One region of the Phyllobacterium sp. 01N428 genome, then DNA from elsewhere that is predicted to be linked to it. Evidence: predicted binding sites of a transcription regulator. Region 1 holds the regulator's gene; each other region holds the start of a gene.

Region 1 (9,577 bases):
AAATCCGGCCTTCACCTGGCTGTCCGGGCTATTCGATTTCAGGAGTGCGGGCGACCGTGGATTTAAGCCACGGGCGAATACCACGCTGTTTATGGTTTCGTCGGCAGCTGCAAGAACGCCCATCGTGGACGAGGCCCGTTCGGCCCGCTTCAACCAACTCATGCTTCCGCAACTGGACGCGGCCTATAATTTCGCACGCTATCTCAGCCGCGATAGCGACGCCGCGCAGGATATCGTCCAGGACGCCTTTTTGCGGGCTTATCGCAATTTCGACGGCTACCTCGGCGGCGATGCTCGCGCCTGGATATTTGCCATCGTCAGGAACTGCTACTTTGCGTGGCAGCAGGAGCGGGGTCGCAAGCGCCGGTTCGAGGCCCCTCTTGCCGAATCTGCGCATTCCGATGAAGCCGGAGCCGAGGCGCCCGACATAGCGTCGGAGGAAGATACGCCGGAAGACGTGCTTATCCGGGCGTCCGAATCGGAGCGGGTTCGCTCCATCATCAACGCGCTCGCCGACGACCTGCGGGAAATACTGGTATTGCGCGAACTCGAACAGCTTTCCTACCGCCAGATCGCCGATATCATCGATGTGCCGATTGGAACCGTGATGTCGCGGCTCGCCCGGGCACGACGGGAGTTCGGCCGGTGCTGGCGCAACGAGAACGGCGATGAGGAGGCAGCAAAATGAGCAAGACCTCTCACGCCTGCCCGGACTGGTTTGTGATGATGCACGGTTATATCGATGACGAACTCGATGCGGTCCATGCGCTCGCATTCGAAGAGCATCTCCAGACCTGCGCGAACTGTGCAAGGGAACTCGACAACGTCCGATCGCTGAAGCACATGATGTCCCAGGACAATGTTCGGTGGGCGATGCCGCCGCAGGTCCGCGAGACAATTCTTGCAGCAATTACGCAGGAACAAAGCGGGGCGCGCGCACAAGCCAACCACTGGGCTGCGTGGCTGCTGCAATTCACCAAGCGCTGGAGCTACATTCCTTCCTTTGCCGCCCTGGCGGCGAGCCTTTTCTTGGTCTTCTCGCTGCCGCAGACGCAAACGTCGCTGCAGGATCAAATTCTCGCCAGCCATGTCCGTTCGTTGATGGTCAGCCATCTGACCGACGTGCTGACCTCAGACCAGCACACCGTGAAGCCGTGGTTCAACGGGAAGGTCGATTATTCGCCGCCGGTGGTCGATCTTTCGGCGCATGGCTTTCCCCTCGTCGGCGGCCGCATGGACTACATTGACGGCAAGGCTGTCGCAGCGCTCGTCTACCGACGCAACGCCCACGTTATCAACGTGTTCGTGTGGCCATCCGCACCAGCGGCAAACAGTGAAAGCGTGCGGGAAGGGTATAATCTGATCAAATGGTATGAGGATGGCCTGACGTTTTGGGCGGTTTCCGATGTCAATCCGTCCGACCTCCGAGCATTTCGCGAGCTTTTTGCCAACGCGGTCGAGAAATCGGGCTAGAACGTTCTCCCGCTCGTTTTGATGCCCTCAACGGCGCACAGCCTTATTGCGGGCCCGGAGAATTTAGCGAAACTTTCGAGCGTGACCGGGCATGTTAAGCTGGCTAAGTTCCTGTCCTGCGGCAACTTGGCCGGCTTGTCGCCGCCTGTCGCAATTTTATCCGGAGAAGCTGCTGGAATCATTGATCATATTCGATTGAGCCCATCTACACCCAATTCAGTAGACTAATAAGGTTTTGGTTTCAGTGCGATTTTCGATTCACGTGCTGGATAAGGGCCCACGCAACCTCTGCAACATAACTGTTACAATGCTGTCATATGACTGTAATAAAGCTTCTATAGACCGCAGCCGACGTTAGAGGCGTCACACGAATTAAACCAACAGGAGCTGCTCCTATGAACAAGCTAATTTCCACGGCCGCAGTGCTTGCAATTGCGGTGGCCGCATCGACGGTGGGTGCATCTGCCCGCGACCAGATTCAGGTTTCTGGCTCCTCGACCGTGCTGCCCTATGCCAAGATTGTTGCCGAAACGTTCGGTGAGACCTTCCCGAACTTCAAGACGCCGGTTGTTGAATCCGGTGGTTCCGGCGCAGGCATCAAGGAATTCTGCAAGGGCGTCGGCGAAGACACGATCGACATTGCCAACTCTTCGCGCCCCATTAAGGACACCGAGCTGAAGTCCTGCGTGGACGCTGGCGTCAAGGACGTTGAAGAAATCCGCATCGGCTATGACGGCATCGTTTTCGCCACCGACATCAAGGGTCCGGACTGGAAGATCGTCCCGAAGGACATCTACACCGCTCTCGCCGCTCAGATCGTTGTTGACGGCAAGCTCGTAGACAATCCGAACACCAAATGGAACCAGGTCAACCCGAACCTTCCGGATTGGGACATTGCTGCCTATATCCCCGGCGAAAAGCACGGCACCCGTGAAGTTTTCGAAGAGAAGCTGATGACGGGCGGCTGCAAGGCTTCCGGCGCTGCTGACGCAATCAAGAAGCTCGGCCTCGACGAAAAAGCTTCGGCTGCTGCCTGCGTCAAGATCCGCAAGGACGGCAAGGCCATCGATATCGATGGCGACTATCCCGAGACGCTTGCCCGCATCGACGCCAACAAGACCGGCGTTGGCGTATTCGGCCTCGCTTTTTATGAAAACAATGCCGACAAGCTGAAAGTCGCGACGGTTTCGGACGTAGTGCCGAGCACCGAGACGATCGCTTCGGGCAAGTATCCGGTCTCGCGTCCGCTGTTCTTCTACGTCAAGAAGGCGCATCTCGGCGTTATTCCGGGCCTGAAGGAATATGTCGACTTCTTCCTCAGCGATCAAATGATCGGCGAAGACAGCCCGCTTGCCGAATACGGTCTCGTACCGGCTCCGGAAGCAGAACGTAAGGCCCAGCGCGACGCGTTCGCCGCCGGAACCACGATGAAGAACTAAATTCCTGAGGGACAGGGGCGGCGCGAGCCGCCCCTGTCCCGTTTCGAATTCAAACTGAATTACAGGACAGATCGGGGAAAGCTTGATGTCCACGTCATTGGTGTTTGTCATTGTCCTTGCGATCGGCGTTATCGGATACTTCCTTGGGCGCCAGCGCGCTGTCAGCAAGAATGACGGAAGCGTAAAGCCGCACTCCCTGCCGCACTACCATGCCTGGTGGGTATTCCTGGCTTCGGCGTTGCCAGCGATCCTGTTCCTGGTCGTCTGGGCCGGCGCGACCAATATCTACCTGGAGCGCTCCGCGATTGCTGAACTGCCAGTCCGTACGGCTGACACCGTTATCGCCAGCCAAAGCCTCGAACTCGGCATGGTCAGCGGCATTGCCCGCGGCCTCGGGAAGCTGACGACCGATGAGATGGCCAATCTTCCCCAGACCTTCGCCGAGTTGCGCCCGCTGCTTTCAGCCAAGGGTGTGGCGCTCGCGCCCGACGGTCAGGACTATATGATCCCGATCGCCGTTGAGTGGAACAAGAACACCCAGCGCGCGAATTATATCGGCGGCATCATAGCCCTTCTTCTGGCGGTCGGCGGCGCACTTTATGGCCTGTCGGGCGTTCATGTTCGGGCGAGGGCGCGCAACAATGTCGAGCGCGTCATCCTCGGTGCCCTGCTCGCTGCCTCCACGATCGCCATTCTGACAACCGTCGGCATTATCCTGTCGATGTTGTTCCAGACGCTCACCTTCTTCCAGTCGGTCTCGCCGGCAAGCTTCTTCTTCGGCACCGTATGGGATCCGCGTTTTGCCGCGGCTGGGTCGGGCGGATCACAAGGCCAGTTCGGACTGATCCCGCTCCTTGCGGGCACACTTTACATCGCTTTCGTCGCCATGCTTTTCGCCGTCCCGGTCGGCCTCTTCTCGGCCATCTACATGGCGGAGTATGCGAGCCGCGGCGTGCGCTCGGTCGTCAAGCCGCTGCTCGAAGTGCTCGCCGGCATCCCGACCATCGTCTACGGCTTCTTCGCGCTCGTCACCGTCGGACCGTTCCTGCGCGACCTCAGCGCGGCGCTTTCCGGCGGCTATGCCTTCATCCAGGCGCAGAGCGTTCTCACCGCCGGCATCGTCATGGGCGTCATGCTGATCCCGTTCGTCTCGTCGCTCTCCGACGACATCATCACCGCCGTGCCGCAGTCGCTGCGTGACGGATCGCTCGGGCTCGGCTCGACCCGTTCCGAAACGATCCGCCGCGTCGTGCTGCCGGCCGCGCTTCCGGGCATTGTCGGCGCGCTGCTCCTGACGGCATCACGCGCCATCGGCGAAACGATGATTGTCGTGCTCGCAGCCGGTGTTGCCGCCAATCTCAACATCAATCCGTTCGAGGCGATGACGACGATCACCGTCAAGATCGTCAACCAGCTGACGGGAGACCTTGAGTTCAATTCGCCGCAAACCCTCGTGGCCTTTGCTCTCGGTCTCACGCTCTTCTTCATCACGCTGGGCATGAACATTTTCGCGCTCTACATCGTCCGCAAGTATCGGGAGCAGTACGAATGACCGACATAGCCCTCAATCCCGCTGCTGCATCGGCACGTCCCGCCCGGCGAGACATTGGATTAAAGCGTCGCTACGCTGCCGAACGCCGGTTCAAGCTCTATGGCATTGCGGCGATAGCGATCGGCATCTTCTTCCTCATTGCGCTGCTGTTCTCCGTGTTCTCCAACGGCTACACCGCGTTCTGGCAGACCGAGGTCAATCTTGCGATCAATCTCGATCCGAAGATCATCGATCCGGACAATAAGCGTGCCACCGATCCGAACGTGCTTCTGACCGCCAATTATCCGGTTCTCGCCCGTAATGCACTGGCGGAAAAGCTCGGGGTCGCCCAGACCGACAAGCCCGGCTTGCGCGAACTTGGGAAGCTTTTCTCCGATGGCGTGCGCGGCCAGTTGCGTGAGCTCGTCGTTGCAAATCCCAATCTTATCGGCACTACCCAGAATGTCTGGGTGCTTACGGGTGCCGACATCGACTCCGCATTCAAGGGCCAGATCGATCTCAGCGTCGACCAGTCGCGCCGTAAGGTTTCGGACAAGCAGGTCGAATGGATGAACAAGCTGAAGGCTGACGGCGCCATGGCCCAGCGCTTCAACACCGGTCTCTTCACCTATGGCGCGTCAAGCCGTCCTGAAACTTCGGGTCTCAGCGTCGCCCTCATCGGTTCGCTCTACATGATGCTGATCGTGCTCGGCCTCTCGCTGCCCATCGGCGTTGCCGCTTCGATCTATCTTGAGGAATACGCCAAGAAGAACCGCCTGACCGATATTATCGAGGTCAACATCAATAATCTTGCGGCGGTCCCGTCGATCGTCTTCGGTCTGCTCGGCCTCGCAGTCTTCATCAACTTCCTGCACATGCCGCGCTCGGCATCGCTGGTCGGCGGTCTCGTGCTGACACTGATGACGCTGCCGACAATCATTATCGCGACGCGCGCCGCGCTGCGTGCCGTACCCCCGTCCATCCGCGCGGCGGCACTTGGCATTGGCGCGTCGAAGACGCAGATGGTTTTCCACCACGTCCTGCCGCTCGCCGCACCCGGCATTCTGACCGGTACCATCATCGGCCTGGCGCATGCCCTCGGCGAGACCGCGCCGCTGCTTCTGATCGGCATGGTGGCTTTCGTCGCCAACAATCCGGTAACGCCGCTCGATCCTTCGACGGCCTTGCCCGTGCAAATCTACATGTGGGCCAACGAAGCGGAGCGCGCCTTCGTCGAGCGGACGTCCGGTGCTATCATCGTGCTGCTTCTCTTCCTCGCGGTCATGAACATCACGGCCATCCTTCTGCGTCGCCGCTTCGAGCGCCGCTGGTAACTGTTCGAGAGAGGACCTAGTTATGAACCTTATGACGGAACGAAATCTCGAAAAGGCGGTAAACGACAAGATGAGCGCCCAGCCCAACGCAATCAAAATGCAAGGCAAGGATGTCACCGTTCACTATGGCGACAAACAGGCCTTGTTCGGTGTCAGCCTCGACGTGCCGGAAAAGATGGTCACGGCGCTGATCGGCCCTTCAGGCTGCGGCAAGTCGACGTTCCTGCGCAGTCTCAATCGCATGAACGACACCATTGAAGGCTGCAAGATCGGCGGCAAGATCACGCTCGATGACGAGGATATCTACAATCCTAAGATCGACGTCGTCGAGCTGCGCGCCCGCGTGGGCATGGTGTTCCAGAAGCCCAACCCTTTTCCGAAGTCCATCTTCGAGAACGTCGCCTATGGTCCGCGCATTCACGGGCTCGCCAAGGGTCGCCACGAACTTGATGAAATCGTTGAGAAAAGCCTGCGCCGCGCCAGCCTTTTCGACGAGGTGAAGGATCGCCTGCATGAAGCTGGTACCGGTCTTTCCGGCGGCCAGCAGCAGCGGCTGTGCATTGCCCGCGCCATCGCCGTCAGTCCGGAAGTGATCCTCATGGACGAGCCGTGTTCGGCGCTTGATCCGATCGCCACCGCAAAGGTGGAGGAATTGATCGACGAATTGCGCGAAAACTACACCATCGTCATCGTCACCCACTCGATGCAACAGGCAGCGCGCGTTTCGCAGCGCACGGCCATGTTCCATCTCGGCAATCTTGTCGAGGTCGGCGATACGGAAATGATGTTCACAAGCCCCACCGAGAAGCGCACCCAGGACTATATCACCGGACGCTTCGGCTGACGCAGGAACGAGGACAAAGCACATGACCGAGTTGCAGCACACTGTGCGCTCTTACGATGACGAACTGAAGTTCCTGACGCACAAGATCGCCGAGATGGGCGGTCATGCCGAACGCATGGTCGAACAGGCGGTCGCCGCCATGGTCAATTCCGACAATGCGCTGGCGCAGCGCGTTATCTCGGACGATCTGATCCTCGACGCCGGTCAGCGCGAGATCGATGAAAAGGCCATCACCATCATCGGCAAGCGCCAGCCGATGGCGATCGACCTGCGTGAAGTCATCGGGACGATCCGTATTTCCTCCGATCTCGAGCGCATCGGCGATCTCGGCAAGAACATTGCCAAGCGCGTCGTTGCCGTGACCGATACCCGCCAGACGCTCTCGGTCTACCGGGGCTTGCAGACAATTGCCGAACTTGCCTTGACCCAGCTCAAGGACGTGCTCGACGCCTATGCGACGCGCTCGGTACAGCAGGTGAACATTGTGCGCGAACGCGACGACGAAATTGACGCGCTCTATACGTCGCTGTTCCGCGAATTGCTGACCTACATGATGGAAGATCCACGCAACATTTCAGCCTGCACGCATCTTTTGTTCTGCGCCAAGAATATCGAGCGCATCGGCGACCACGCCACCAATATTGCCGAGACGGTCTATTACATTGTTACCGGTTCGCAACTGCCGGCGGAACGTCCCAAGGAAGACCAGACGCATACTATTATTGTGGATGAAACGACCGAGTCCTAATTTAACTGAAGGCTTGATATGGCAATAGCTCCCAAAATCACCGTTGTGGAGGACGAGGAAGCCCTGAGCGTCCTCCTCCGTTACAATCTTGAAGCTGAAGGCTATGTTGTCGAGACGATCGCACGTGGCGACGAAGCGGAAATTGCGCTGCGCGAGAACGTTCCGGATCTTCTGATCCTCGACTGGATGCTGCCCGGCCTGTCGGGCATCGAACTCTGCCGCCGCCTGCGGGCGCGGCGCGAGACCGAAATCCTGCCAATCATCATGCTCACCGCCCGCGGCGAGGAGAGCGAACGCGTTCGCGGCCTTTCGACCGGTGCCGACGACTACATGGTCAAGCCCTTTTCGACGCCTGAACTATTGGCGCGCATCAAGTCCATGCTCCGCCGCGTCAATCCGAGCCTGCTTTCGCACGTGCTGAGCTTCGGCGATCTCAAGCTCGACCGCGAACAGCACCGCGTTTTCCGCAAGGAGCGCGAACTCAAACTTGGCCCGACGGAGTTCCGGCTGCTCGAATTCCTCATGCAATCACCCGGACGGGTCTTTTCGCGCGGCCAGCTGCTCGACAATGTCTGGGGTGCGGACATCTATGTCGATGATCGCACCGTTGACGTCCACGTCGGTCGCCTGCGCAAGGCGATCAATATCGGACGTTCGATAGATCCGATTCGCACGGTACGTGGCGCCGGCTATTCGTTCGGCTGATCCCTAATTATTCCGGTTCTGATAAGGGCGTCGCATCAGCGCTAGATGGCTGATGCGGCGCCTTTTGGTATTTTGTAGTCCGCCGACAATGCCTTGCTCAAAGTCTCCACAGTCTGGCTTGAAATTCACGCAAATATAGGGTAGGGGGCTATATTATGTCTCATACCACCAAGGAAAAATCAAAACTGATCGCAAGGATCCGTCGTCTCAAGGGGCAGATGGAGGCCGTCGAGCGGGCGCTCGAAGCGGAAATGCCGTGCGGCGACATTCTAAACCTGGTGGCGTCGGTGCGCGGCGCCGTAAACGGCCTGATGGGTGAACTCATCGAGGATCATATTCGCATGCACGTCGTCGATCCTGGAACCGAGACGGACAGCGAACGCGCCAAGGGCGCCGCGGATCTCATCGACGTTGTAAGGATGTACCTGAAATGAGCCACGATCACTCGATCCATTTGCCTCAAGGCACGCATGCTCATGTGTTTCTGGGTGACGATCACGAGCGCAACGAACGACGCACCTGGTTTGTGATCGCGCTGACCGCGACGATGATGGTTGCGGAGATCGTGGCGGGAACGGTTTTCGGTTCGATGGCGCTTGTCGCCGATGGCTGGCATATGTCGACACATGCTGCCGCGATGCTGATTGCGGCATTGGCCTATCTCTATGCAAGGAAGAATGCCAGCAATCCGCGTTTCACCTTTGGCACGGGAAAATTCGGCGATCTCGCAGGTTTTGCCAGCGCTGTGATCCTCGCGCTTATTGCACTGCTGATCGGCTGGGAGAGTTTCCTACGCCTTGCCAACCCGATCTCGATCAGTTTTCCGCAGGCGATCTCCGTTGCCGTGCTTGGCCTTGCCGTCAATCTCGTTTGTGCCTGGCTCTTGCGTGACGACCATAGCCATCATCATCACGGTCACCATGGCGATAATCATCATCACCACGGTCACGATCATAATTTGCGTGCCGCCTATCTGCACGTTCTTGCCGATGCGCTGACGTCCATCCTCGCCATCATCGCCCTTCTCGCCGGCAGCATTTACGGCTGGCTTTGGCTCGATCCGGCCATGGGAATTGTCGGTGCTCTTGTTATCGCCAGATGGTCATGGGGTCTCATCCGCGATGCGGGCGGCGTGTTGCTCGACTATGTCCCTCAGGGTGAAGACCTGCCTGATGAAATACGCGGCGCCATCGAAAAGGAGGGCGACGTGATTACCGACCTGCACGTCTGGCAGCTTGGCCCGGGGCATCACGGTGCCATTGTTTCGCTTTTGAGCGACGATCCGAAAGCGCCGTCGTCCTATCGTGCGAAACTCGCACATATCCATGAGTTGTCGCATGTGACCGTTGAGGTCGAGCCGAAGGCCGCCTAAATTTCGATTCGGGTGTGTCACACGCATTGAAGACGCCGCGTGCGACGAACGTTCGATAGCCAGGAGCCCAGGTGATGACCGTCACGATTTACCACAACCCGAAATGCGGTACCTCGCGTAATACCCTCGCC
Region 2 (9,577 bases), on a different contig from region 1:
ATAGCCAATGATTACCCCGAATGTCAACTCCCTGCTGGCGATTCATCGCATGATTCCGCGTTCAATCGCTTATTTGTCCAGCTAAAGTCTTTTGCTGATGCGCGTGACATGGCCCATCTTGCGGCCGGGGCGCGCTTCCGCCTTGCCGTAAACGTGCACGACTGCACCGGGCTCCTTGAGGAGTTCCGGCACTTTGTCGATATCGTCGCCGATCAGATTTTCCATCACGCAGTCGGAATGCCGCCTTGTATCGCCGAGCGGCAAGCCGGCGATGGCGCGGATATGCTGTTCAAACTGCGAGACGGCGCAGGCAGCCTCCGTCCAATGGCCGGAATTGTGCACGCGCGGAGCAAATTCATTGGCGAGCAGCGTGCCGTTGGCCAGAACGAAGAACTCGACGCCGACGACGCCAACGTAATCAAGGCCCTCGAGCAGCTTGCGCGCGGCATCGGCAGCGAGCCCGGCCATGGTCGATGAGACCGATACAGGGACGGTCGACGTCGCGAGAATGCCGTCTTTATGTACGTTCTCGGCAATGTCGTAGACCTTGATATTGCCTTCCTGATCGCGCGCGGCGATTACCGAGATTTCACGCGTGAAATCGACCATCGCCTCGAGGATGGCGGGCACCGCGCCGATTGCCGCGTAGCCTGCCTTCGCACTCTCGCCCTTGGCTCCGGTGAACTTGACCTGACCCTTGCCGTCATAGCCGAAGCGCCGTGTCTTCAATATGCCCTTGCCATCGAACGCCAGCAGGGCGGCTTCGAGATCGCCTTCGCTTTCGACGATGCGCCATTGCGCCGTCGGAATGCCGACCTTGGCAAGGAACCGCTTTTCGGCCACGCGGTCCTGCGAAACCTTGAGCGCCTCAGGCGGGGGAAACACACTTTTTGTCTCGTTCAGCGTTTCCGCTGCATCGACCGGCACATTCTCGAATTCGTAGGTAATGACATCGCTGACCTCGGCGAGTTGTTCGAGCGCATTCGGCTCGTCATAGGCCGCGAGGATGTGCTGGTTGGCGACCTGACCTGCAGGACAATCGCCCTGGGGTTCCAGGATCACCGTCCGGTAGCCAAGCCGCGCCGCCGCCATCGCCAGCATGCGCCCAAGCTGCCCGCCGCCGATAATGCCTATTGTCGAACCTGGAGATATCATGCTCATGCCTCGTCAGAAGGCCGCAGAGCAACCTTGTCGCTTTGCTCCTGCCGGAATTCATCCAACCGTACCGCAAGGGCGGTATCGTTCAGCGCCAGGACCGCCGCGGCCAGCAATGCTGCATTGACTGCGCCAGCCCGCCCGATCGCCAATGTCCCGACCGGGATACCTGCAGGCATCTGCACGATCGACAGCAGCGAATCCTGCCCCGACAGAGCCTTCGATTCGACCGGAACGCCGAACACGGGCAAAGCAGTCATCGAAGCTGCCATCCCGGGAAGATGTGCAGCGCCGCCGGCGCCTGCAATAATGACCTTAAAACCAGCCTCGCGCGCCCCTTTGGCAAAGGCGACGAGACGGTCCGGTGTCCTGTGTGCCGAGACGATCCGGTCGTCATGGGAAATGCCGAGCGCATCGAGCGTTTCGGCGGCGTGACGCATGGTGGCCCAGTCGGACTGGCTTCCCATGATGATTGCGACGTCAGCGCGTTTATCTGGCATTGAGCATCCTCTGAAATACGAGGCGGTGTGGGAGTAGGTCGGATTAAAGGAAAAGGTTGTCCCCCGCAAGTTAACTCGCGGACAGGTGCCTGCCGTTCTTGCAATCAGGCAATTATATCGGGGGTAATCTTGTCTTCGAGCTCGATGAGCTTGTCTTTGATGATGAGCTTCTTCTTCTTCATGCGCTGGATGCGAAGCTGGTCGCAGCCCACCTGGATCATTGCTTGTATGGCGGCATCGAAGTCCATGTGTTCTTGTTTCAATCTTGCGACTGCCAATCGAATGTCAGCCTGATCCTGATCGGACATGCAGTGATTCCCGATATTTCGCTGTAATAGAAGCTAGTGACTGGTTGCAGGCAATTCTGTCCTCGCCAGCACGTCGCCATATCACATTTTACACCACAAGAAAATCCTACGAAACAAATTCGACAATTGCTTAAAGTGGTGGCAGACTGTCACGGCTCTGTCACATACTTGCCGCGCGGCAAGTGGAGCACGTACGAGTTGGGCAACAAACCAAGGGAGAAGCCGGATGGCCATTGAGTCTCATCTTGAAACGCTTGAACGTAAGCATGGAGCGCTTGAAAAGCAGATTGCTGATGCGTTGTTAAGTCCCGCCTCCGACGACCTGATGATAAGCGATTTGAAGCGTCGCAAGCTTATGCTGAAAGAACAGATCGAAAGGCTGAAATTAGCCGTCACCCACCACTAGGAAGGTCCCACGAAATTCCATCCGGCAGCTACCCAGCGCCGCGATGGCAGCGATAAAAAAGCCCGGTCCTCGCTTCACGCAGGGACCGGGTTTTTCTTTGCCCGCCATGAAAATCGTCTCACCCGCTCCAGAACTGGTCGAGCCATAAATTCAGATGAAAGAAACCGCTGTCATCGACGGCGTAGATGCGGCGCGTGCCCTCCGATTTCACCTTGACGAGGCGCGCATCGAGCAGCGCTTTCAGGTGCTGGGAAACCGCTGGCCGTGAGATCGGGAGCCCGAGCGCAAGCTCGTTCACGGTTTTTGGCCCGCGGCGAAGTTCCTCAAGGAGGTAACGGCGGTTGGGATCTGAAATGGCTGTAAAGGCATCCGTCTCGACCATGTAGAATAGTCGGTTTAAACGAAGCGCATTGTCAACGGATTTTGTCGTCGAGTGAACCTCCAGAGGTCCGCAAACGCCTATTCTGCCGGGTTTTCGGCGCGCGGATCGAGCCGCACGCTTTCCGGCGTTACCCGCTCGGCGCCGGCAGTTTTGAAATTGTCCCTGAGCTCTATCGGTACGGGCGCGCGCATGCGCGAGCGGATAATCGCATGGGTCATGATCAGAACATGCGCGAGCGCTGTGACGCCGAAGAGCGCCGATGGCGAAATGCTCTCCATGGCAAGGGCGCCGAGGATAGGACCGAGCATCGTGCCAAAGCCGTAGAGGAGCAGCAGGCCGCTCGTGACTTTGACGAAATTTGCCGAGTCGGCAAAGTCATTGGCATGGGCGACAGCGACGGGATAGAGCGCATAGGCCAGCCCGCCATAGATCGCCGTCATGATCAAGATGACATAGGCATTGTGCGGGGAGATAAGGAAGATCAGAAGGCCTATCACCGCAGCCGCGCCGCCAACGATCGCAAGGACGTAGCGCCGGTCGGTGCGGTCGGACATGCGGCCGACGGGGATTTGCATCAGCGCGCCGCCCATGACCGAAGCGCTCATCATCAAGGCGATCTCGGTTGTCGAAATGCCCGTGGATGCACCATAGACCGCGCCGAGCGTACCGAACGCGCCGTTGGCCACGCCAATGAGGATACAGCCCAGAAAAGCCACGGGCGAATTGCGATAGAGGGCCCTGAGGTCGAGTTGGACTTCCGTCAGCGGTTTTGGACTGCTGGCGGTCGAAATGGCGGTTGGTATCAGTGCAAGGCAGAAGAGGATGCCGGTCAGCATGAAGAACGTCCCCGAGCGCACGTCGCCAAAGCCGATCATCATCTGGCCTACCGTGATGGATGCGAAGTTGACCACCATGTAGAGGCCGAAAATCTGGCCGCGATTGGTATTCGTCGCCCGCTCGTTCAGCCAGCTCTCGATGACCATGTAGGAGCCTGCCATGGCAAAGCCGGTCAGGGCGCGCAGGGCGATCCAGGCCATCGGCTCGACGAGAATCCCGGTGAACAGCGCAACAATTGCCGCGATCGCGGCAAAGGCGCTGAAGGCCCGCACATGGCCCACCCGTCGCACCAGGCGCGGCGCAAGCAGGCAGGAGGTGATGAAGCCCCCTGCCCAGGCCGTCCCGAGGAGGCCGAGCGAGGTCGTCGAGAAGCCTTCAGCACCGCCGCGCAGTGGCAGGAGCAAACCGTGCAGGCCGGATGCCATGACAAGAAACGATGTACCGCAAAGAAGCGCGAAGACCTGGATGAACGAACGAAACACGGCAAGACCTTGCATGAGAATGAGGGAGGAACCGACTCGCTAACTCCGCCGGCACCGGGTTCGTTTCATGGAGCAATAGGGTAACTTCATGGCATCCCTGTTTCGTTACCCGGAGACTATCAAAACTTAGCGGAAGAGCGCTTCGGCCGCGACCTTGCTGTTGTCCTTGCGGGAACGTTCTTCTTCGAGGCGTGTGATTTCAGTCCGCAGCAGGACTATCCGCTCGTCAAGTTCGGAAACCGACAGCAGCGACAGATCCTGCCCTATGTCATGAACGACCTTGCGTCTTGGCTCTTCGTCGAAAACTGACATCATTTCCTCCAAGATAAGCTCTAATATACGAAGATACAGCCCAACCACTTGGAATTGCAAATCATTCTGGCGAATCGATCGAAGGGAACAGCTCCATGGCCGAAAAAATACCGACAACCATGACGGCAATCGAGATCACCCAGCCAGGGGGGCCGTTGGTGCTGAAGGCAGGAAAACGCGGCGTTCCCGAGCCACGTCCCGGCGAGCTGTTGATCGAGGTCAAAGCCGCAGGCGTGAACCGTCCGGACGTGTTGCAAAGGCAGGGCCACTACCCGCCTCCGGCCGGCGCTTCCGATATTCCGGGGCTTGAGATTGCCGGCGATATCGTTGCTGTGGGCGCAAATGTTACCCGCTTTCGAATCGGGGAACGGGTGACCGCGCTCGTTGCCGGCGGCGGTTACGCCGAGTTTTGCAGCGTGCACGAAACCAACGCGCTGCCGATCCCGGCCGGCTACGGCTATATCGAGGCGGCCGCCATTCCGGAGACGTACTTCACGGTCTGGCACAACGTCTTCCAACGCGGCGCGCTGAAGGAAGGTGAAACCTTTCTCGTGCACGGCGGCTCCTCGGGCATCGGCACCACAGCCATCCAGCTCGCACACGCGTTCGGCGCCTCGGTCATGACCACTGTCGGCTCGCAGGAGAAGCGCGAGGCTTGCCTCAAGCTCGGCGCCAGCCATGCCATCAATTATCGCGAGGAAGATTTCGTCAAGTCGGTCAAGGATGCGACCGAGGGCAAGGGTGCAAATCTCATCCTCGACATGGTCGGCGGCGACTACATCGAGCGTAACTACGAAGCCGCCGCGCTTGACGGGCGGATTGTGCAGATCGCCTTTCTGCACGGTGCCAAGGCGACGAGCGACATTTCCAAACTGATGGTGAAGCGCCTCACGCATACAGGATCAACCCTGCGCAATAGGCCCGTGGAGTTCAAGGCGGGTATCGCAAGGGCGCTCGAGACCAAGGTCTGGCCGCTGCTGGTCGAACGCCGCGTCGCGCCGGTGATCGACATGGTCTATCCGCTGCACGAGGCCTGGCGGGCGCATGAGCGCATGGAAGACGGCCATCACATCGGCAAGATCGTGCTCGACGTCGGCTAAACGACTGAACTCGTCTTGTTTACATAGAAACGCGATAGGGCCGCAGGTGTAAGGCTGCGGCCCGGTCTATCGCTACCCGATATCAGTTGGTCGCCTGCACCTTGCCGACGCTGAAAAACAGGGTTTCGCCGGACGAACCATCGACCCCGTCATTGTCGGTAACGGCATAGCCATTGCCATCGGAATCGATGGTGAAACCTTCAAGCTTCTCGACGACATAGCCATTCGAAACCTTCAGATCGTCCATGAAGTCGTGGGCAAGCACCTTGGTCACGACCGGAAGCTTGTCGCCGATCTTGGCCGGCTTCAGGCCGTCAAGCGCGATGCGATAGAGCCGCTTCACCGCCGCTTTCTGCCCGATCTGGTTGTCACGCTCGATGATATAGAGCTGACCGTCATGGGCGGTGATCTCCGAGAGGCCGACCCAGCCATTTTCCGTCTTGTCGAGCGGATAGGAGACCGCGCTCCAGCTCTTGTCCTTGACGTTATAGGCAAGGAGCTTGACGAAACCCTTCTCGTCATCCTTCCACTCGCGCTGGATCGCCGTCCAGAGAACCGCATCATCGCCCTCACCAACGCGGGTTATGCCTTCAAGGCCAAAACGCGTCTGGTTCGGAAGCAGTTCTTCCGGAAGGGCTATTTCCTTCTTGATCTCGCCCTTGTCGTTCACGTTGAGGATCGCATGCGGGACGAGCTTTGCCTGGTCGCCTTCGTTGGCGAGCCAGAACCCACCCTGACCGTCCGTGGTGATGCCTTCGATATCGAGCTTCTGCGCCGCCTGTCCGCCGCGCTTGACAGTGAGCGCCTCGGTGATTTTCGCCGGCGTCTGTTTGGCATCGATGGTGAAGATCGAGGGGGCAGCGTAGTAGAACGAGTCGGAGACAGCGTAGAGCTTGCCGGGCTCTTTCAGATCGCCGACGAGGCCGGATAGAGCGCCCCAGCCGAGCGGCGTCCCGTCATCCTTCGTAGTCGAGACGATCTGCGGATAATTAGGCTGCTGTTCCTTGAGTTCATAGATCATGACGTGTGAGCGCGCGCCGCCATCTTCGACGAGATCGCTCTCGTTGGCTGTAACCAGAAGATTGCGCGAGGGGATGGCCAGAACGCCTTCAGGTCCAATGCCTGAGGGGAGCAGCTGCACGAATTGCGGCTCCGCACCATTATCCTTGTAGACGCCGACGAGCGAAGCGCGCTCGCTGGCGACGAAAAGATAATTGGTGTCGCCGAACTTGCCCACTTCGGCGCCTTCGAGCTCGACGCCCTTCTTGTTACGCTTGTCCGGATAGTGTCCGGCTTCCGCCATCTTCCACTCGAGCGAGGGGCCGGATTCATAAAGCAGCTTGCCGTCCTTGGAGAAGATGCTGAAGCTGCGAGAGCCGCCCTTGTAATCGCCTTCATTGGCGATGACGAAGCGGTCATTGTCGAGCCATTTTACGGTGTCGGGCTCGCGCAGCACGCCCTTCATGCTGCCGTCGAATTTGAGTGCGCCGTCATTTTTCACGTCGATCTTGTCGAGATCGACGGTGCCGGCGGAGAAATGGTTGACGATCTTGCCGGTTGCCGCATCGACAATGGCAATATGGTTGTTTTCCTGCAGCGTAACGGCGATCAAATTGTCCTTGTTGATCGAGACGAACTCGGGTTCGGCATCCTCCGGTGCAATTTCGGAGAGCCCGGTCAGTTCAACGGTCTTATGCCGGCGCAGTCCGCCGCGCCGTCCTTCAGCGCCAGAACCTTGAGATTTCCGGATGGCATCTGCGGCAGCGCGCCTTCATTGATCTCTTCGTCACGTTCGTTCTCGATGACGATGGCAGCGAAGGTCTGGTCCGGTGAGATCGCAACCGAGTCCGGCTGGCCGCCGAGATCGCAGCTCGAGACGACCTTGCGTGACGCGATATCGATGATGTCGAGGCGGCCCGACGGGTTGGCCTTGTCCTTGGACGTATTGACCGCGGCAAAGACCGTATCGCCGAGAGCTGCAACCGAGGTGGGCTCACCCTCTACCTTGATGATGCCGCCTGCCTGCGGCTTTGCCGGATCGGTGATATCGATGAAGCCGATCGAACCGTAAGGGCTATCCGAATAGATCAATGTCTTACCATCACCGGAAACGGTGATGATCTCGGAAGACGTCGGCTTCGACTTGTCAGCGTCCTTCGGCAGATTATCGGCTACGGCAAAGCTGGCGATCCGGTTGAAAATGGGGGCGGCAGACGCAGGCATGGCTACGGATGCAAGAAGTGCCGCGCCAAGCCCGAGATAGATCGTGTTCCTGTTGGACATTAGTAGACCTCCGATTGTGATTGCGGAGATCGATGGCGTAGATGCATTGCAGTGCGATGACACTTTGATGACAGTTCGATGAAACGGCTCGGGAGCGGATTCCTGCGGTTGAATCCGATTCTTGCTCATCGGTTAAAATGAAGGTATATAGCGCCTCGAATTCCCGGAAATTGTGGTTGAACCCACGTCCCGCGCCACCGGAGCGGACGAACGAGAGGATTATATCTATGGCCACCCAGCTTCTTATGCCAAAGGCAACGGCCGTCTGGCTTGTCGACAATACCGCTCTTTCTTTCGAACAGATCGCCGCTTTCTGCAAGTTGCATCCGCTCGAAGTGAAGGCGATCGCCGATGGCGAGTCCGCGCAGGGCATCAAGGGCCTGGACCCGCTGATCACCGGCCAGCTTTCGCGCGAGGAAATTGCGCGTGGCGAGGCCGACGTCAATCACAAGCTCAAGATTTCCGATCCGAAGGTCCGCGTTCCCGAGACCAAGCGCAAGGGCCCGCGCTATACGCCGCTTTCCAAGCGCCAGGATCGCCCAAATGCTATTCTCTGGCTCGTCCGCAATCATCCGGAGTTGAAGGACGCACAGATTTCTCGCCTCATCGGCACGACAAAATCGACGATCGAGCAAATTCGTAACCGTACCCACTGGAACTCCAACAACCTGCAGCCGATGGACCCGGTGACGCTGGGCCTTTGCTCGCAGATCGATCTCGACATCGAGGTCGAGCGCTCGTCGCGCGGCCGTCCCGCCCAGCCGGTCGAGAGCGGCGATACCTTGCTGCCGGCTTCGGCAACCGAGAACCTCGACGTACAACCGCAGGTTCGCGACGAGGATGAAGAGCTCGACGCCGACAAGGTCTTCGCCAAGCTGTCGTCCCTCAAGGGCCGCAATCAGGACGAAGACGAGGAATAGGCTCCTCTGCCTCGTCGTTTGACGGGGACTTAAGGAATAAAAAAAGCTCCGTCAGCGGAGCTTTTTTTTATTGCCGGGAAAATATTCTGACGGATTCGAAACCAGGCCCTTACCCAGTTCGCGGCATGATTCGGCATTCCTTGCCAGCTTTCAAGATGCCTTCGCCCGCGTCTCCGGCGTCTCGCTGAGTTCGACCCGGCGATAGAAATCGGCAAGCGTCTTGCCGCGCTCCTGCCGGAAAATGCGGTCGATCTTCTCAACCTTGGCAATGCGGTCGATGCGGAACGTGCGGAAATCATTGCGCAATTCGCACCAGCTGATCAGCGTCCACACCTTGCCCCAGAACCACAGCCCCAGCGGCCGGATGTCCCGCATGCTCTCCTTGCCTTCGAGGTCCGTATAGGTGATCGAAAGCACACGGCATTGTTCGGCGGCGTTTTCCGCAAGATCGATCAGTGACCGGTCGTTCTCGGTAATGCTCGTTCCGGAAGCATGGATATGCGTGTTGGCGATCCGGGGGCGTTCTTCCTTGGGCAGTACAGCACCGATCTTGATGATGGCTTCCTCGGCAGCACGTGCCATGGAGGCACCGCCCCAGGCGGTAATGAGCCGTGCACCGGCAACGAGCGCGACCACCTCGTCGCGCGTGAACATCAGCGGTGGCAGGTCGAAGCCTTCACGCAGGATGTAACCGACGCCCGCTTCGCCATCGATCGGAACGCCGGTCGATTGCAGATCAGAAATATCACGATAGATCGTACGCTCCGACACCTCGAGTTTCTCAGCCAGCTGGCGCGCTGTCACGAGCCTGCCGCCACGCAGTTTCTGCACGATCTGGAATAGCCGGTCCGCCCTACGCATCGCTCAATCCTTCCCGCCGGCGCTGTTCGAG
Region 3 (9,577 bases), on a different contig from region 1:
CGACCTTATCGAGCGCGGCGATGACGGAGCGTTTTCCCGCTCCATTGAACGCGCGCCAGAACTCCAGGTTTTCTTCAATGCTGAGCACCGGTTTCATGGCGTTGAGATGCCCAAGGTAGTGGGCGAGTGGCGCCACCTCGTCCGAGTTTTCCGAACCCTCGACCACGCGCAGCGAGCCAGCGGAGCGGGCAAGCAGCCCGGCGATGATTCGCAGGAGCGTCGATTTCCCCGCGCCGTTCGGACCCGTCACCAACAGCGCCTCTCCGGCCGCCACCGTGAAGTCCAGATCGGAAAACAGCGTGTCCCCGCCGCGCTCTCCAGCCAGTTTTTCGGCGACTAACCGCATGTTTTGCCCGCTCTCGTCTATCCCCAATCGCCGCGTGATCATTTCGACGCAGCATGCATTTTTGCCAAATGTCGGTCTGGCACAGATCGGCGAAAAACTCTATATAGGCCTCAACCATGCCAGCGGTCGGTGTGGAAACAATTTTTGGCCGATCTCGGATACGGACACCCGTTGGGGAACTGTGTCGGGACGGACAGCGGAAATGACTGCACCCGCACCTTAGCGCGTCCTTGAAACGCGGCAAAGGCGTTCGTCCCGGGTTAGGCCGTAGCATAAGGACGAACGCAGAATGTCTCAAATCGACAGTTTCAAATCCCGTAAGACCCTCACCGTCGGGGGCAAGGAATATGTCTATTACAGCCTGGTGGAAGCGGAAAAGAATGGTCTGGAAGGCATCTCCAGACTGCCGTTTTCCATGAAGGTTCTTCTCGAAAACCTGCTTCGCTTCGAAGACAACCGCTCGGTTTTCAAGAAGGACATCGAGAACATTGCCAAGTGGCTCGTCGACCGCGGCAGCGCCGGCGCTGAAATCGCCTATCGGCCCGCGCGCGTGCTGATGCAGGACTTCACCGGCGTTCCAGCCGTCGTGGACCTCGCAGCCATGCGCGACGCCATGGTCAATCTCGGCGGCGATCCCGAGAAGATCAATCCGCTCGTGCCGGTGGACCTCGTCATCGACCACTCAGTCATCGTCGATGAATTCGGCAACCCGCAGGCGTTCAAGCGCAATGTCGATCTTGAATATGAGCGCAATGGCGAGCGTTACCGCTTCCTGAAGTGGGGTCAGCAGGCGTTCAAGAATTTTCGGGTTGTCCCGCCCGGTACCGGCATCTGCCATCAGGTCAATCTCGAATATCTGGCGCAGGGTGTCTGGACGAAGGAAGAGGATGGCGTCACCGTCGCCTATCCCGACACCTGCGTCGGCACCGATTCGCACACGACGATGGTCAACGGCCTTGGCGTGCTCGGCTGGGGCGTTGGCGGCATCGAGGCTGAGGCATCCATGCTCGGCCAACCGGTCTCCATGCTCCTTCCGGAAGTCATCGGCTTCCGCCTGACCGGCAAGGTCAAGGAGGGCGTCACCGCGACCGACCTCGTTCTCACCGTCGTCCAGATGCTGCGCAAGAAGGGTGTCGTCGGCAAATTCGTCGAGTTCTTCGGACCGGGTCTCGAAAGCATGACGCTGGCCGACCGGGCGACGATCGGCAATATGGGTCCGGAATACGGCGCAACCTGCGGCTTTTTCCCGATCGATGGTGAAACCATCAATTACATGCACATGTCGGGCCGCGACGAAGACCGCCTTGCCCTGGTTGAAGCCTATTCCAAGGCGCAGGGCATGTGGCGCGAGAGCGATTCGCCGGATCCGGTCTTCACCGACACGCTTGAACTCGATCTCGGTACTGTCGTGCCCTCCATGGCGGGACCAAAGCGCCCAGAAGGCCGCATTGCGCTGGAAGGCATTGCTTCCGGCTTCCACGAGTCCCTGCAGAAAGAATACAAGAAGACGACGCAGCTCGACGCCCGTTACGCCGTTGAAGGCGAGGACTACGATCTCGGCCATGGCGACGTTGCCATCGCCGCCATTACCTCCTGCACCAACACCTCGAATCCGAGCGTCCTCATCGCCGCAGGGCTTCTTGCCCGCAACGCGGCCGCCAAGGGCCTGAGGTCGAAGCCCTGGGTCAAGACATCGCTTGCCCCCGGATCGCAGGTGGTTGCCGCCTATCTCGAGAACGCCGGACTGCAGAAGGAACTCGACAAGCTCGGCTTCAACCTTGTTGGCTTCGGCTGCACGACCTGCATCGGCAACTCCGGCCCGCTGCCGGCACCGATCTCGAAGACGATCAACGACAAGGGCCTGATCGCGGCCGCCGTACTTTCCGGCAACCGCAACTTCGAAGGCCGTGTCTCCCCGGACGTTCAGGCAAACTACCTCGCCTCGCCGCCGCTCGTCGTCGCCTATGCGCTCGCCGGTACCGTAACGAAGGATCTCACCACCGAGCCGCTCGGGGAAGATCAGAACGGCAACCCGGTCTTCCTCAAGGACATCTGGCCGTCATCGCATGAGATCCAGGAGTTCATCGCAAAGAACGTTACGCGCGCACTGTTTGCATCGAAATATGCCGACGTCTTCAAGGGTGACGAGAACTGGCAGGCCGTGCAGGCGCCCGCCGGCCAGACCTACGCATGGGACGATCAGTCGACCTATGTGCAAAACCCGCCCTACTTCGTGGGCATGGGCAAGACGCCCGGCAAGGTCAACGATATCAAGGGTGCACGCATCCTTGGTCTCTTCGGTGACAAGATCACCACCGACCATATTTCGCCGGCCGGTTCGATCAAGGCGGCTTCGCCTGCCGGGAAGTACCTCACCGATCACGGCGTCGCCCCGCTGGACTTCAACCAGTACGGCACGCGTCGAGGCAATCATGAGGTCATGATGCGCGGCACCTTCGCCAATATCCGCATCCGCAATCACATGCTTGGCGAGAACGGCCGCGAAGGCGGCTACACGATCCATTATCCTTCCAAGGAGGAAATGCCGATCTATGATGCTGCCATGCAGTATCGTGCGGAGAACGTGCCGCTGGTGATCTTCGCAGGCGTCGAGTACGGCAATGGTTCGTCGCGTGACTGGGCGGCCAAGGGCACCAGCCTTCTCGGCGTCCGCGCCGTTATCGCTCAGTCCTTCGAGCGTATCCACCGTTCGAACCTCGTCGGCATGGGAATCGTGCCATTCGTTCTCGAAGACGGCACGAGCTGGCAGTCGCTCGGCCTCAAGGGCGACGAAATCGTCTCGATCGACGGGCTTGCCACGATCCAGCCGCGCCAGAAAACATTCGCCACGGTCACCTATGCCGATGGCAGTGTCAAACAGGTGCCGCTCATCTGCCGCATCGATACGATCGACGAGCTTGAATATCTGAAGAATGGCGGCATCCTGCAGTACGTGCTGCGCGATCTCGCCGCCTGAGGCTCCAATGACATGAGTATTGAAGGGCCGCCGGGTGATCGGCGGCCCTTTTGAATGAATGTGAGCCAAAACGTGATCGAATTCACCTCAAAGTGACTTCCCCTTGAAAAGGGCGGCTCCTATCAATCTTCTCGCAATCCTTTTATCCGACAACAATCCCACTCGAATTGGGAAGAGAATCTAACCCGTGTATCTGCGCAAACTTTCCAGACGCTTGCTGATCGGCGCACCGCTCATTGCTGCGGCCGCCTATGTGCTTCCGGTCTGCGCTGATGATGTTGGCAAGAAACCCGAGGGCGTTGTCGAACTCTATACGTCGCAGGGTTGCGGATCCTGCCCTCCCGCGGACGCGGTACTCAAGGAACTCGTCGCCGAAGGCAAGGTCGTCGCGCTCGCCTTTCACGTGGATTATTGGGATTATCGCGGCTGGATCGACACGCTCGCCCTGCCGGAAAACACCGAACGCCAGAATGCTTATCGCGTCGCACTTGGCCTCAACGGCGTCTACACGCCTCAGGTGATTATCAACGGCCGTGTTCACGTCAACGGACAGGACGGGCAGAAGATTCGCCGCCGCATCGCCGAGATGCGTGATACCGATTCAGGCCTTACCATTCCGGTCAATATTGCCAAGGCAACGCCCGACCGCCTCGTCATCGATATCGACCAAGGGCCAGTGCCGACAAAACCTGTTCGCGTCCTCCTCGCCTATTTCAATCGCGAATCCATCGTAGCCATTCCGGATGGCGAAAACATCGGGCGCAAGGTCAGCTATGCCAACAGCGTGCGTGCGATGGAAACCGTCGGCATGTGGGACGGCAAGGCCCAGAAGATTGAAATACCGATCAGCGAAATTGCCAGCAAGAAGTCGACCGGATGTGCCGTGCTTCTGCAGGAGATGCTTGGCGAGGGCCAGCCAGGACCAATTATAGGCGCGTCGATCATGGCCGCCAAACAGTAGCCGAAGACGCTCTCCAAAACAAAAACAGGCCGGATAAATCCGGCCTGAGATATTGGGGCATGTTGCCATTCAGGGAGACTGATGGTTCGGCCCAAACAACCCGTTGGGCGGGGGGCTTGGGGTATCGGACTGTCAAGACCGAACCGTCTCAGACAACATGCGAGGGATGTTGGGTGCGGAATCGGGCGGCAATGCGAACAGAAAATGGCGAGAATGTGTCCAATAATCACCATTGGAGACAGTGCGTATTTCTTCGTGACATCATCGCAAAACCGGTTCCTAACCCTCGTCGTCGCCCTTCGGAAATCATTCCGGACTTGTAAATCGGCGCAGAAAAGGTCACCCTGATGTCATCCAGGTGTCACACGGCATACAAAGGCGGATGATTGATGGACAGCAATGCAGGTGGCGACGAAGCGCAACAGCAAGCAACTTTAATCCCCCTCACACGCAGTAGCGAGTTGCCCGTTACCTTCAACCGGCGTGAACTGGATCAGATCCTTCGAATCTACGGTTTCATGGTTTCCGCCGGCGAATGGCGGGACTACGCCATTGACCACTTGATGGATCGGGCGGTGTTTTCCATCTTTCGCAGGGCCAGCGAGGTTCCGATGTTTCGGGTGGTAAAGAACCCGAAACTTGCGCGCAAGCAGGGCGCCTACAGCGTTATCGCGGCGAGCGGTCTTATTCTCAAGCGCGGCCACGACCTCGACCGCGTCTTGAAGGTGTTCGACAAGGGTTTGAGCCTCGTGCGTGGCTGACGCGTTTTAAGCGTCTTCGCTCCGCAAGGGCGGCTTTCCGGGAAGCGTATGCGCCCCGCCATTCATCTCCAGCTGCATCAGCACAGTATCGAGCCAGCGCCCATGCTTGAAGCCGGAGGCTCTGATTGTGCCGGAATATGCGAACCCCGCGCGGGTATGGAGCCTAACGGAAGCGGAATCCTCGTGGCCATCCCCGATGACGGCGATAAACTGCCGGAAACCAAGGGCGGTACAGTCCTTGATCAACTGGCTGAGCAGTTGCTTGCCCAAGCCCTTTCCCTTGGCGTCGGGCGCGATATAGATCGAATCCTCCACCGACCACCAATAGGCCGGACGCGTGCGGAAGTAGCTGGCATAGGCGTAGCCAATCACGGCCCCATCCAGTTCGGCGACGATATAGGGAAAGCCGTCCGTGGTGATTGCGTGGAACCGCTTCGTCATTTCCGCCTGGTCCGGCGGGTCGATCTCATAGGTCGCCGTGCCGTGGAGGACGGCATCGCGGTAAATTTCGGTGATGCTCGCGAGGTCGGCTGGCTGCGCCGGGCGGATATGAATCTCTGACATTGGCTTTCACAGGGATAAAATGATCGTGCCCGTTTCATGCACGTCTTTGCCGGCAATTTAAAGTGGGAACCCGTCACTCTGGCGAGGAATTACACTCAACGAAAAAGGGCAGCGTTTCCGCTGCCCTTTTTGTTATTTTCAATGCTCGAAAGCTTAGTTGCGGTTACCTAGGAACTGCAGCAGAAACATGAACATGTTGATGAAGTCGAGGTAGAGCCGCAGGGCGCCCATGATTGCCTTGCGGCCATAGGTGTCCGAAGCGTCGCCTTCGTAATACATTTCCTTGATCTGCTGTGTGTCGTAGGCAGTCAGGCCTGCGAAGACCAGGACGCCGATTGCCGAGATTGCGAACTGCAGGGCGCTCGATGCAAGGAAGATGTTGACCAGCGACGCAAGGATGATGCCGATCAGACCCATGAACAGGAACGAGCCCATCGCGGACAGATCACGCTTCGTGGTGTAGCCATAAAGCGAAAGAGCACCGAACGATGCGGCGGTGATGAAGAAGGTCTGTACGATGCTTCCCGAGGTGTAGATCAGGAAGATAGAGGACAGCGAAAGACCGACAAGCCCAGCATAAACCCAGAATGTGGTCTGCGCGGCAGATACGCTCATCCGCTCAATGCGGAAACTCAAGAAGAACACTGCGGCAAGCGGCGCGAGCATGACAACCCAACGCAGCGGCGAGCCGTAGAGGGCAACACCGAGATTGGTCAGCATCTTGCCATTCGGCAACTGTGCGGCGGCGAGAGATGGGTCATTGGTTGTCGCGAAATAAACGGTGGCGAGCGCAGCGAGACCGGTCACTGCGAGACCGATGCCCATTAGATTGTAGACCTTCAGCATGTAGCTGCGCAGACCCTGATCGATCCCCGCGTCCACACGCATTCCGGCCGATGTGCGGGCCTGGATATTGCGATAGTCAGCCATGGTTTTCCTCATTTGCTTCGTCCCGTCGGGTGTCGGGTTATTCCCCAGGCGCCGCTGGCGGGACCCCAGCATGCCTTGCGACGAATTATGGGGATTCCTCGGGTCCATAACAAGACCTCAACTACTCAAGATTGCGTGTTAGCGCGCCAAATTATGGGTAAATTGGTAAAAATCGCACTCGTTTAACGATTTCAGAGGTTTCGCAGGATCGGCGCAGCCTTTTGTCCAAGAATTCGCCAGGTTCCGGCAAGCCCAAAACCGACCGTTAAAACGAGCGCGATAATGACGGTCATGACGGCGACTTCGGGCTGGAAATAGGCTGGCAGCGTCATAACGCGCACCACCACGTACCACGCTGCCGCACTGCCGGCGAGAAGCGCGAAAATAGCCGTCGAAAGACCGAGCAGCATATATTCGAGGCTGAATGCCTTGATCAGCGTGCGCCGCGTCGCGCCAAGCGTTTTCAAAACCACAGCATCGTGCACGCGAGCGCGGTTGCCGGCTGCGAGCGCCCCACCGAGGACAAGAATCGAGGCGATCAGTGCCACCGAAGCTGCGGCGCGAATGGCGACGGCGAGCTGGCCGACGAGTTCGTTGGCAATGGTGATCGCATCCTTGACCCGTACCGTCGTGACCGCGGGGAACGCCTGGGTCACGTTGCGCATGACTGCGGCCTCCTCCTGCGGAGTGGAGGTCGGGTCCGTCAAAGTCGCCAGCCAGGCATGCGGCGCGCCCGCAAATGTATTGGGTGAGAAAACCATCACGAAGTTGATCGCGAGCGATTCCCATTGCAGTTGCCTTAGATTGGCAATGCGCGCCGTTACATTGCGGCCAAGCACGTTGACGGTCACCGTATCCCCGACCTTGAGGCCGAGATTTGTCGCCTCCTCCGCCGAGAACGAAACCAGCGGTTCGCCGGAATAGTCGGCGGGCCACCACTCGCCCTTGGTCAGCGCCGAGTTTTCCGGCACGTTCTTCGCATAGGTAATGCCGCGGTCGCCACGCAGGACCCACGCGCCCTCCGGCGCAATGGTCATTTTGGTAACGTCCGTGCCGTTCAAGGCAATGATGCGCCCGCGCAACATGGGAGCGCTGACGATCTTGCCGTTGGGAGCTGATTTCTGCAAAACGCCTTTGAATTCGTCCACCTGGCGGCTCTGTATATCGACGAAGAAGAAATTCGGCGCCCGCTCAGGGAGATTCCCGGCGAGTTGCTGACGCAAGCTGCCATCGATGAGGCCAAGCGTAACGAGAAGCGTCAGTCCGAGCCCCAGTGACAGCACAACCGAGGGGGTGAGCGCGCCGGGTCGATGGATGTTTCCGATCGCCAGCCGCAACGCCGTCGAGCGGACCCGCGGGGCACGGCGTGCCAGCCATTGCACGAATACCGAGACGCCGCGCAAGACGAGGAAGGAAAACGCCACCGCGCCAATAAAGATCGTGGCGATACGCCTGTCGTAAGAAAAATAGATGGCAAGCGCGCAAAGCACCGCGATGACCGCGGCAGCGGCGATGATATAGGCGGGCTTTGGCCAACCACGTTGCTCGAAGCCCTGCTCGCGGAAAAGCGCCGTCGCCGGAACGTCGCGGGCCCGCCCCAATGGGAGAATAGCGAAAGCGAGTGTCGTCAGGAAGCCGAACAGGGCGGCCCATGCCAAAGCGCCGGGGTAAAAACCGCCTTTGGCCGCTATCGGCAACACGCTTTGCAAGGCATAGCCCGCCACATAGGGGATGATCGCGGCAAGCACGAGACCGATCGCAACACCGACGAGCGAAATCATCAAGATTTGCGAGAGGTAAACAGCTATCACGAACCAGCCGGGGGCGCCGAGTGACTTGAACGTGGCAATGACCCCGCGTTTTCCATCAATATAGGCGCGGACCGCATTCGCGACCCCGACGCCGCCGACGATCAGCGCCGTCAGGCCCACGAGGGTCAGGAACTGCGAAAAGCGCTCTATATTGGCGCTGAGCGAAGGCGCGGCATTTGTCCGGCCCCGAATACTCCAACCGGCTTGCGGAAACTTCTCCTTGGCTTCGTCGCGTATGGCGGTGAGCGCGGCTTCATCGGTCCCCGCGGGCAGCGCAAGCTTGTAGCTGTGCTCGACCAGGCTTCCGGGCTGAACGAGGCCGGCAGCCTCGAGCCCCTTCAGGGATACCATCATGCGCGGCGCAAAGCCGAAGCCGTCGGAAAGCAGATCGGGTTCGTTGCCGATGACCACCCGCAGTTCGAACTTCGCACCTCCGACCAGAACCTGATCGCCAAGTTTGAGGTTGAGACGGTCGAGCAGAACCTGCGCGACAGCTGCGCCATAGACCCCGTTCACCTCACCAAACAGCGTCTTGTCATCGCCCGCCGGCGTTGTCACCAACGACCCGTAAAGCGGATATGCGCCATCGACGGCCTTGAGCTCGACCAGCGACTGGTCCGAGCCATTCGGTAGCCTCGCCATGGACCGCATATTGGCGCTGACCGCTACGCGCCCCTTGCTTTCAAGAAAAGCGCGCTCTTGCGCATCCACTTCACGCTGATTGAGCTGAAACCTGAGATCGCCGCCGAGAATGCTCTGCCCCTGCGAGGAGATGCCGGCGCTGACCGCGTTTGCCACCGAGTTGACGCCGCCGATCGCGGCAACGCCGAGCGCTATGCAGGCAAGGAAAATGTAGAAACCGGACAGGCCGCTGCGCATTTCGCGCAGGGCAAAAGTGAAAGCAAGTTTGAGCGACGGCGCTGTCCCGGACGATGCTGCCTCGCTCATGCGGATTTCGCCAGCTCCGGCGCATCCGCATCCGCTTCGATCCTGCCGGACCGAACGCGGATTTCCCGGTCGCATCGCCCGGCAAGCGCGGCATCGTGCGTGACGAGCACCAGCGTCAGTCCAAGCTCGCGCTGCTTCTCGAACAAGAGGTCGGCAATCTGCTTGCCTGTTGCCGTGTCGAGATTGCCGGTCGGCTCATCGGCGATAAGTATTTTCGGCGATGGCGCCAACGCCCGCGCAATGGCGACACGCTGTTGCTCGCCGCCGGAAAGTTCGCCC

The links. Region 1 encodes PhoB, which activates phosphate uptake and scavenging genes when phosphate is short. Its sites were predicted from a motif close to TGTCATNNANCTGTCAT; they were not measured.
Region 2: a site for PhoB is predicted at 2,111-2,127, ahead of AC1DNI_RS15630 (YdcH family protein). Genes of this name have one in related genera too.
Region 3: a site for PhoB is predicted at 4,633-4,649, ahead of AC1DNI_RS00750 (DUF2794 domain-containing protein). Genes of this name have one in related genera too.

Annotation. Positions count from the first base shown of each region.
Region 1 covers NZ_JBFTRH010000007.1:186,811-196,387, reverse strand. The annotation lists gene AC1DNI_RS17910 (sigma-70 family RNA polymerase sigma factor) at 1-688, shown strand, start outside; gene AC1DNI_RS17915 (hypothetical protein) at 1-66, shown strand, start outside; gene AC1DNI_RS17905 (anti-sigma factor family protein) at 685-1,473, shown strand; gene AC1DNI_RS17900 (PstS family phosphate ABC transporter substrate-binding protein) at 1,869-2,912, shown strand; gene pstC (phosphate ABC transporter permease subunit PstC) at 2,998-4,464, shown strand; gene pstA (phosphate ABC transporter permease PstA) at 4,461-5,777, shown strand; gene pstB (phosphate ABC transporter ATP-binding protein PstB) at 5,848-6,621, shown strand; gene phoU (phosphate signaling complex protein PhoU) at 6,644-7,369, shown strand; gene phoB (phosphate regulon transcriptional regulator PhoB) at 7,388-8,074, shown strand; gene AC1DNI_RS17870 (metal/formaldehyde-sensitive transcriptional repressor) at 8,230-8,508, shown strand; gene dmeF (CDF family Co(II)/Ni(II) efflux transporter DmeF) at 8,505-9,446, shown strand; gene arsC (arsenate reductase (glutaredoxin)) at 9,521-9,577, shown strand, end outside.
Region 2 covers NZ_JBFTRH010000006.1:92,949-102,525, reverse strand. The annotation lists gene AC1DNI_RS15645 (5-(carboxyamino)imidazole ribonucleotide synthase) at 82-1,155, opposite strand; gene purE (5-(carboxyamino)imidazole ribonucleotide mutase) at 1,158-1,655, opposite strand; gene AC1DNI_RS15635 (YdcH family protein) at 1,760-1,963, opposite strand; gene AC1DNI_RS15630 (YdcH family protein) at 2,190-2,369, shown strand; gene AC1DNI_RS15625 (ArsR/SmtB family transcription factor) at 2,488-2,751, opposite strand; gene AC1DNI_RS15620 (MFS transporter) at 2,829-4,085, opposite strand; gene AC1DNI_RS15615 (DUF1192 domain-containing protein) at 4,197-4,382, opposite strand; gene AC1DNI_RS15610 (NAD(P)H-quinone oxidoreductase) at 4,478-5,482, shown strand; partial or broken gene AC1DNI_RS15605 (esterase-like activity of phytase family protein) at 5,565-7,765, opposite strand; gene AC1DNI_RS15600 (DUF1013 domain-containing protein) at 7,993-8,685, shown strand; gene AC1DNI_RS15595 (helix-turn-helix transcriptional regulator) at 8,836-9,546, opposite strand; gene AC1DNI_RS15590 (hypothetical protein) at 9,539-9,577, opposite strand, start outside.
Region 3 covers NZ_JBFTRH010000001.1:146,236-155,812, forward strand. The annotation lists gene ccmA (heme ABC exporter ATP-binding protein CcmA) at 1-346, opposite strand, end outside; gene acnA (aconitate hydratase AcnA) at 636-3,323, shown strand; gene AC1DNI_RS00745 (DUF1223 domain-containing protein) at 3,511-4,284, shown strand; gene AC1DNI_RS00750 (DUF2794 domain-containing protein) at 4,674-5,045, shown strand; gene AC1DNI_RS00755 (GNAT family N-acetyltransferase) at 5,052-5,609, opposite strand; gene AC1DNI_RS00760 (Bax inhibitor-1/YccA family protein) at 5,763-6,539, opposite strand; gene AC1DNI_RS00765 (ABC transporter permease) at 6,731-9,298, opposite strand; gene AC1DNI_RS00770 (ABC transporter ATP-binding protein) at 9,295-9,577, opposite strand, start outside.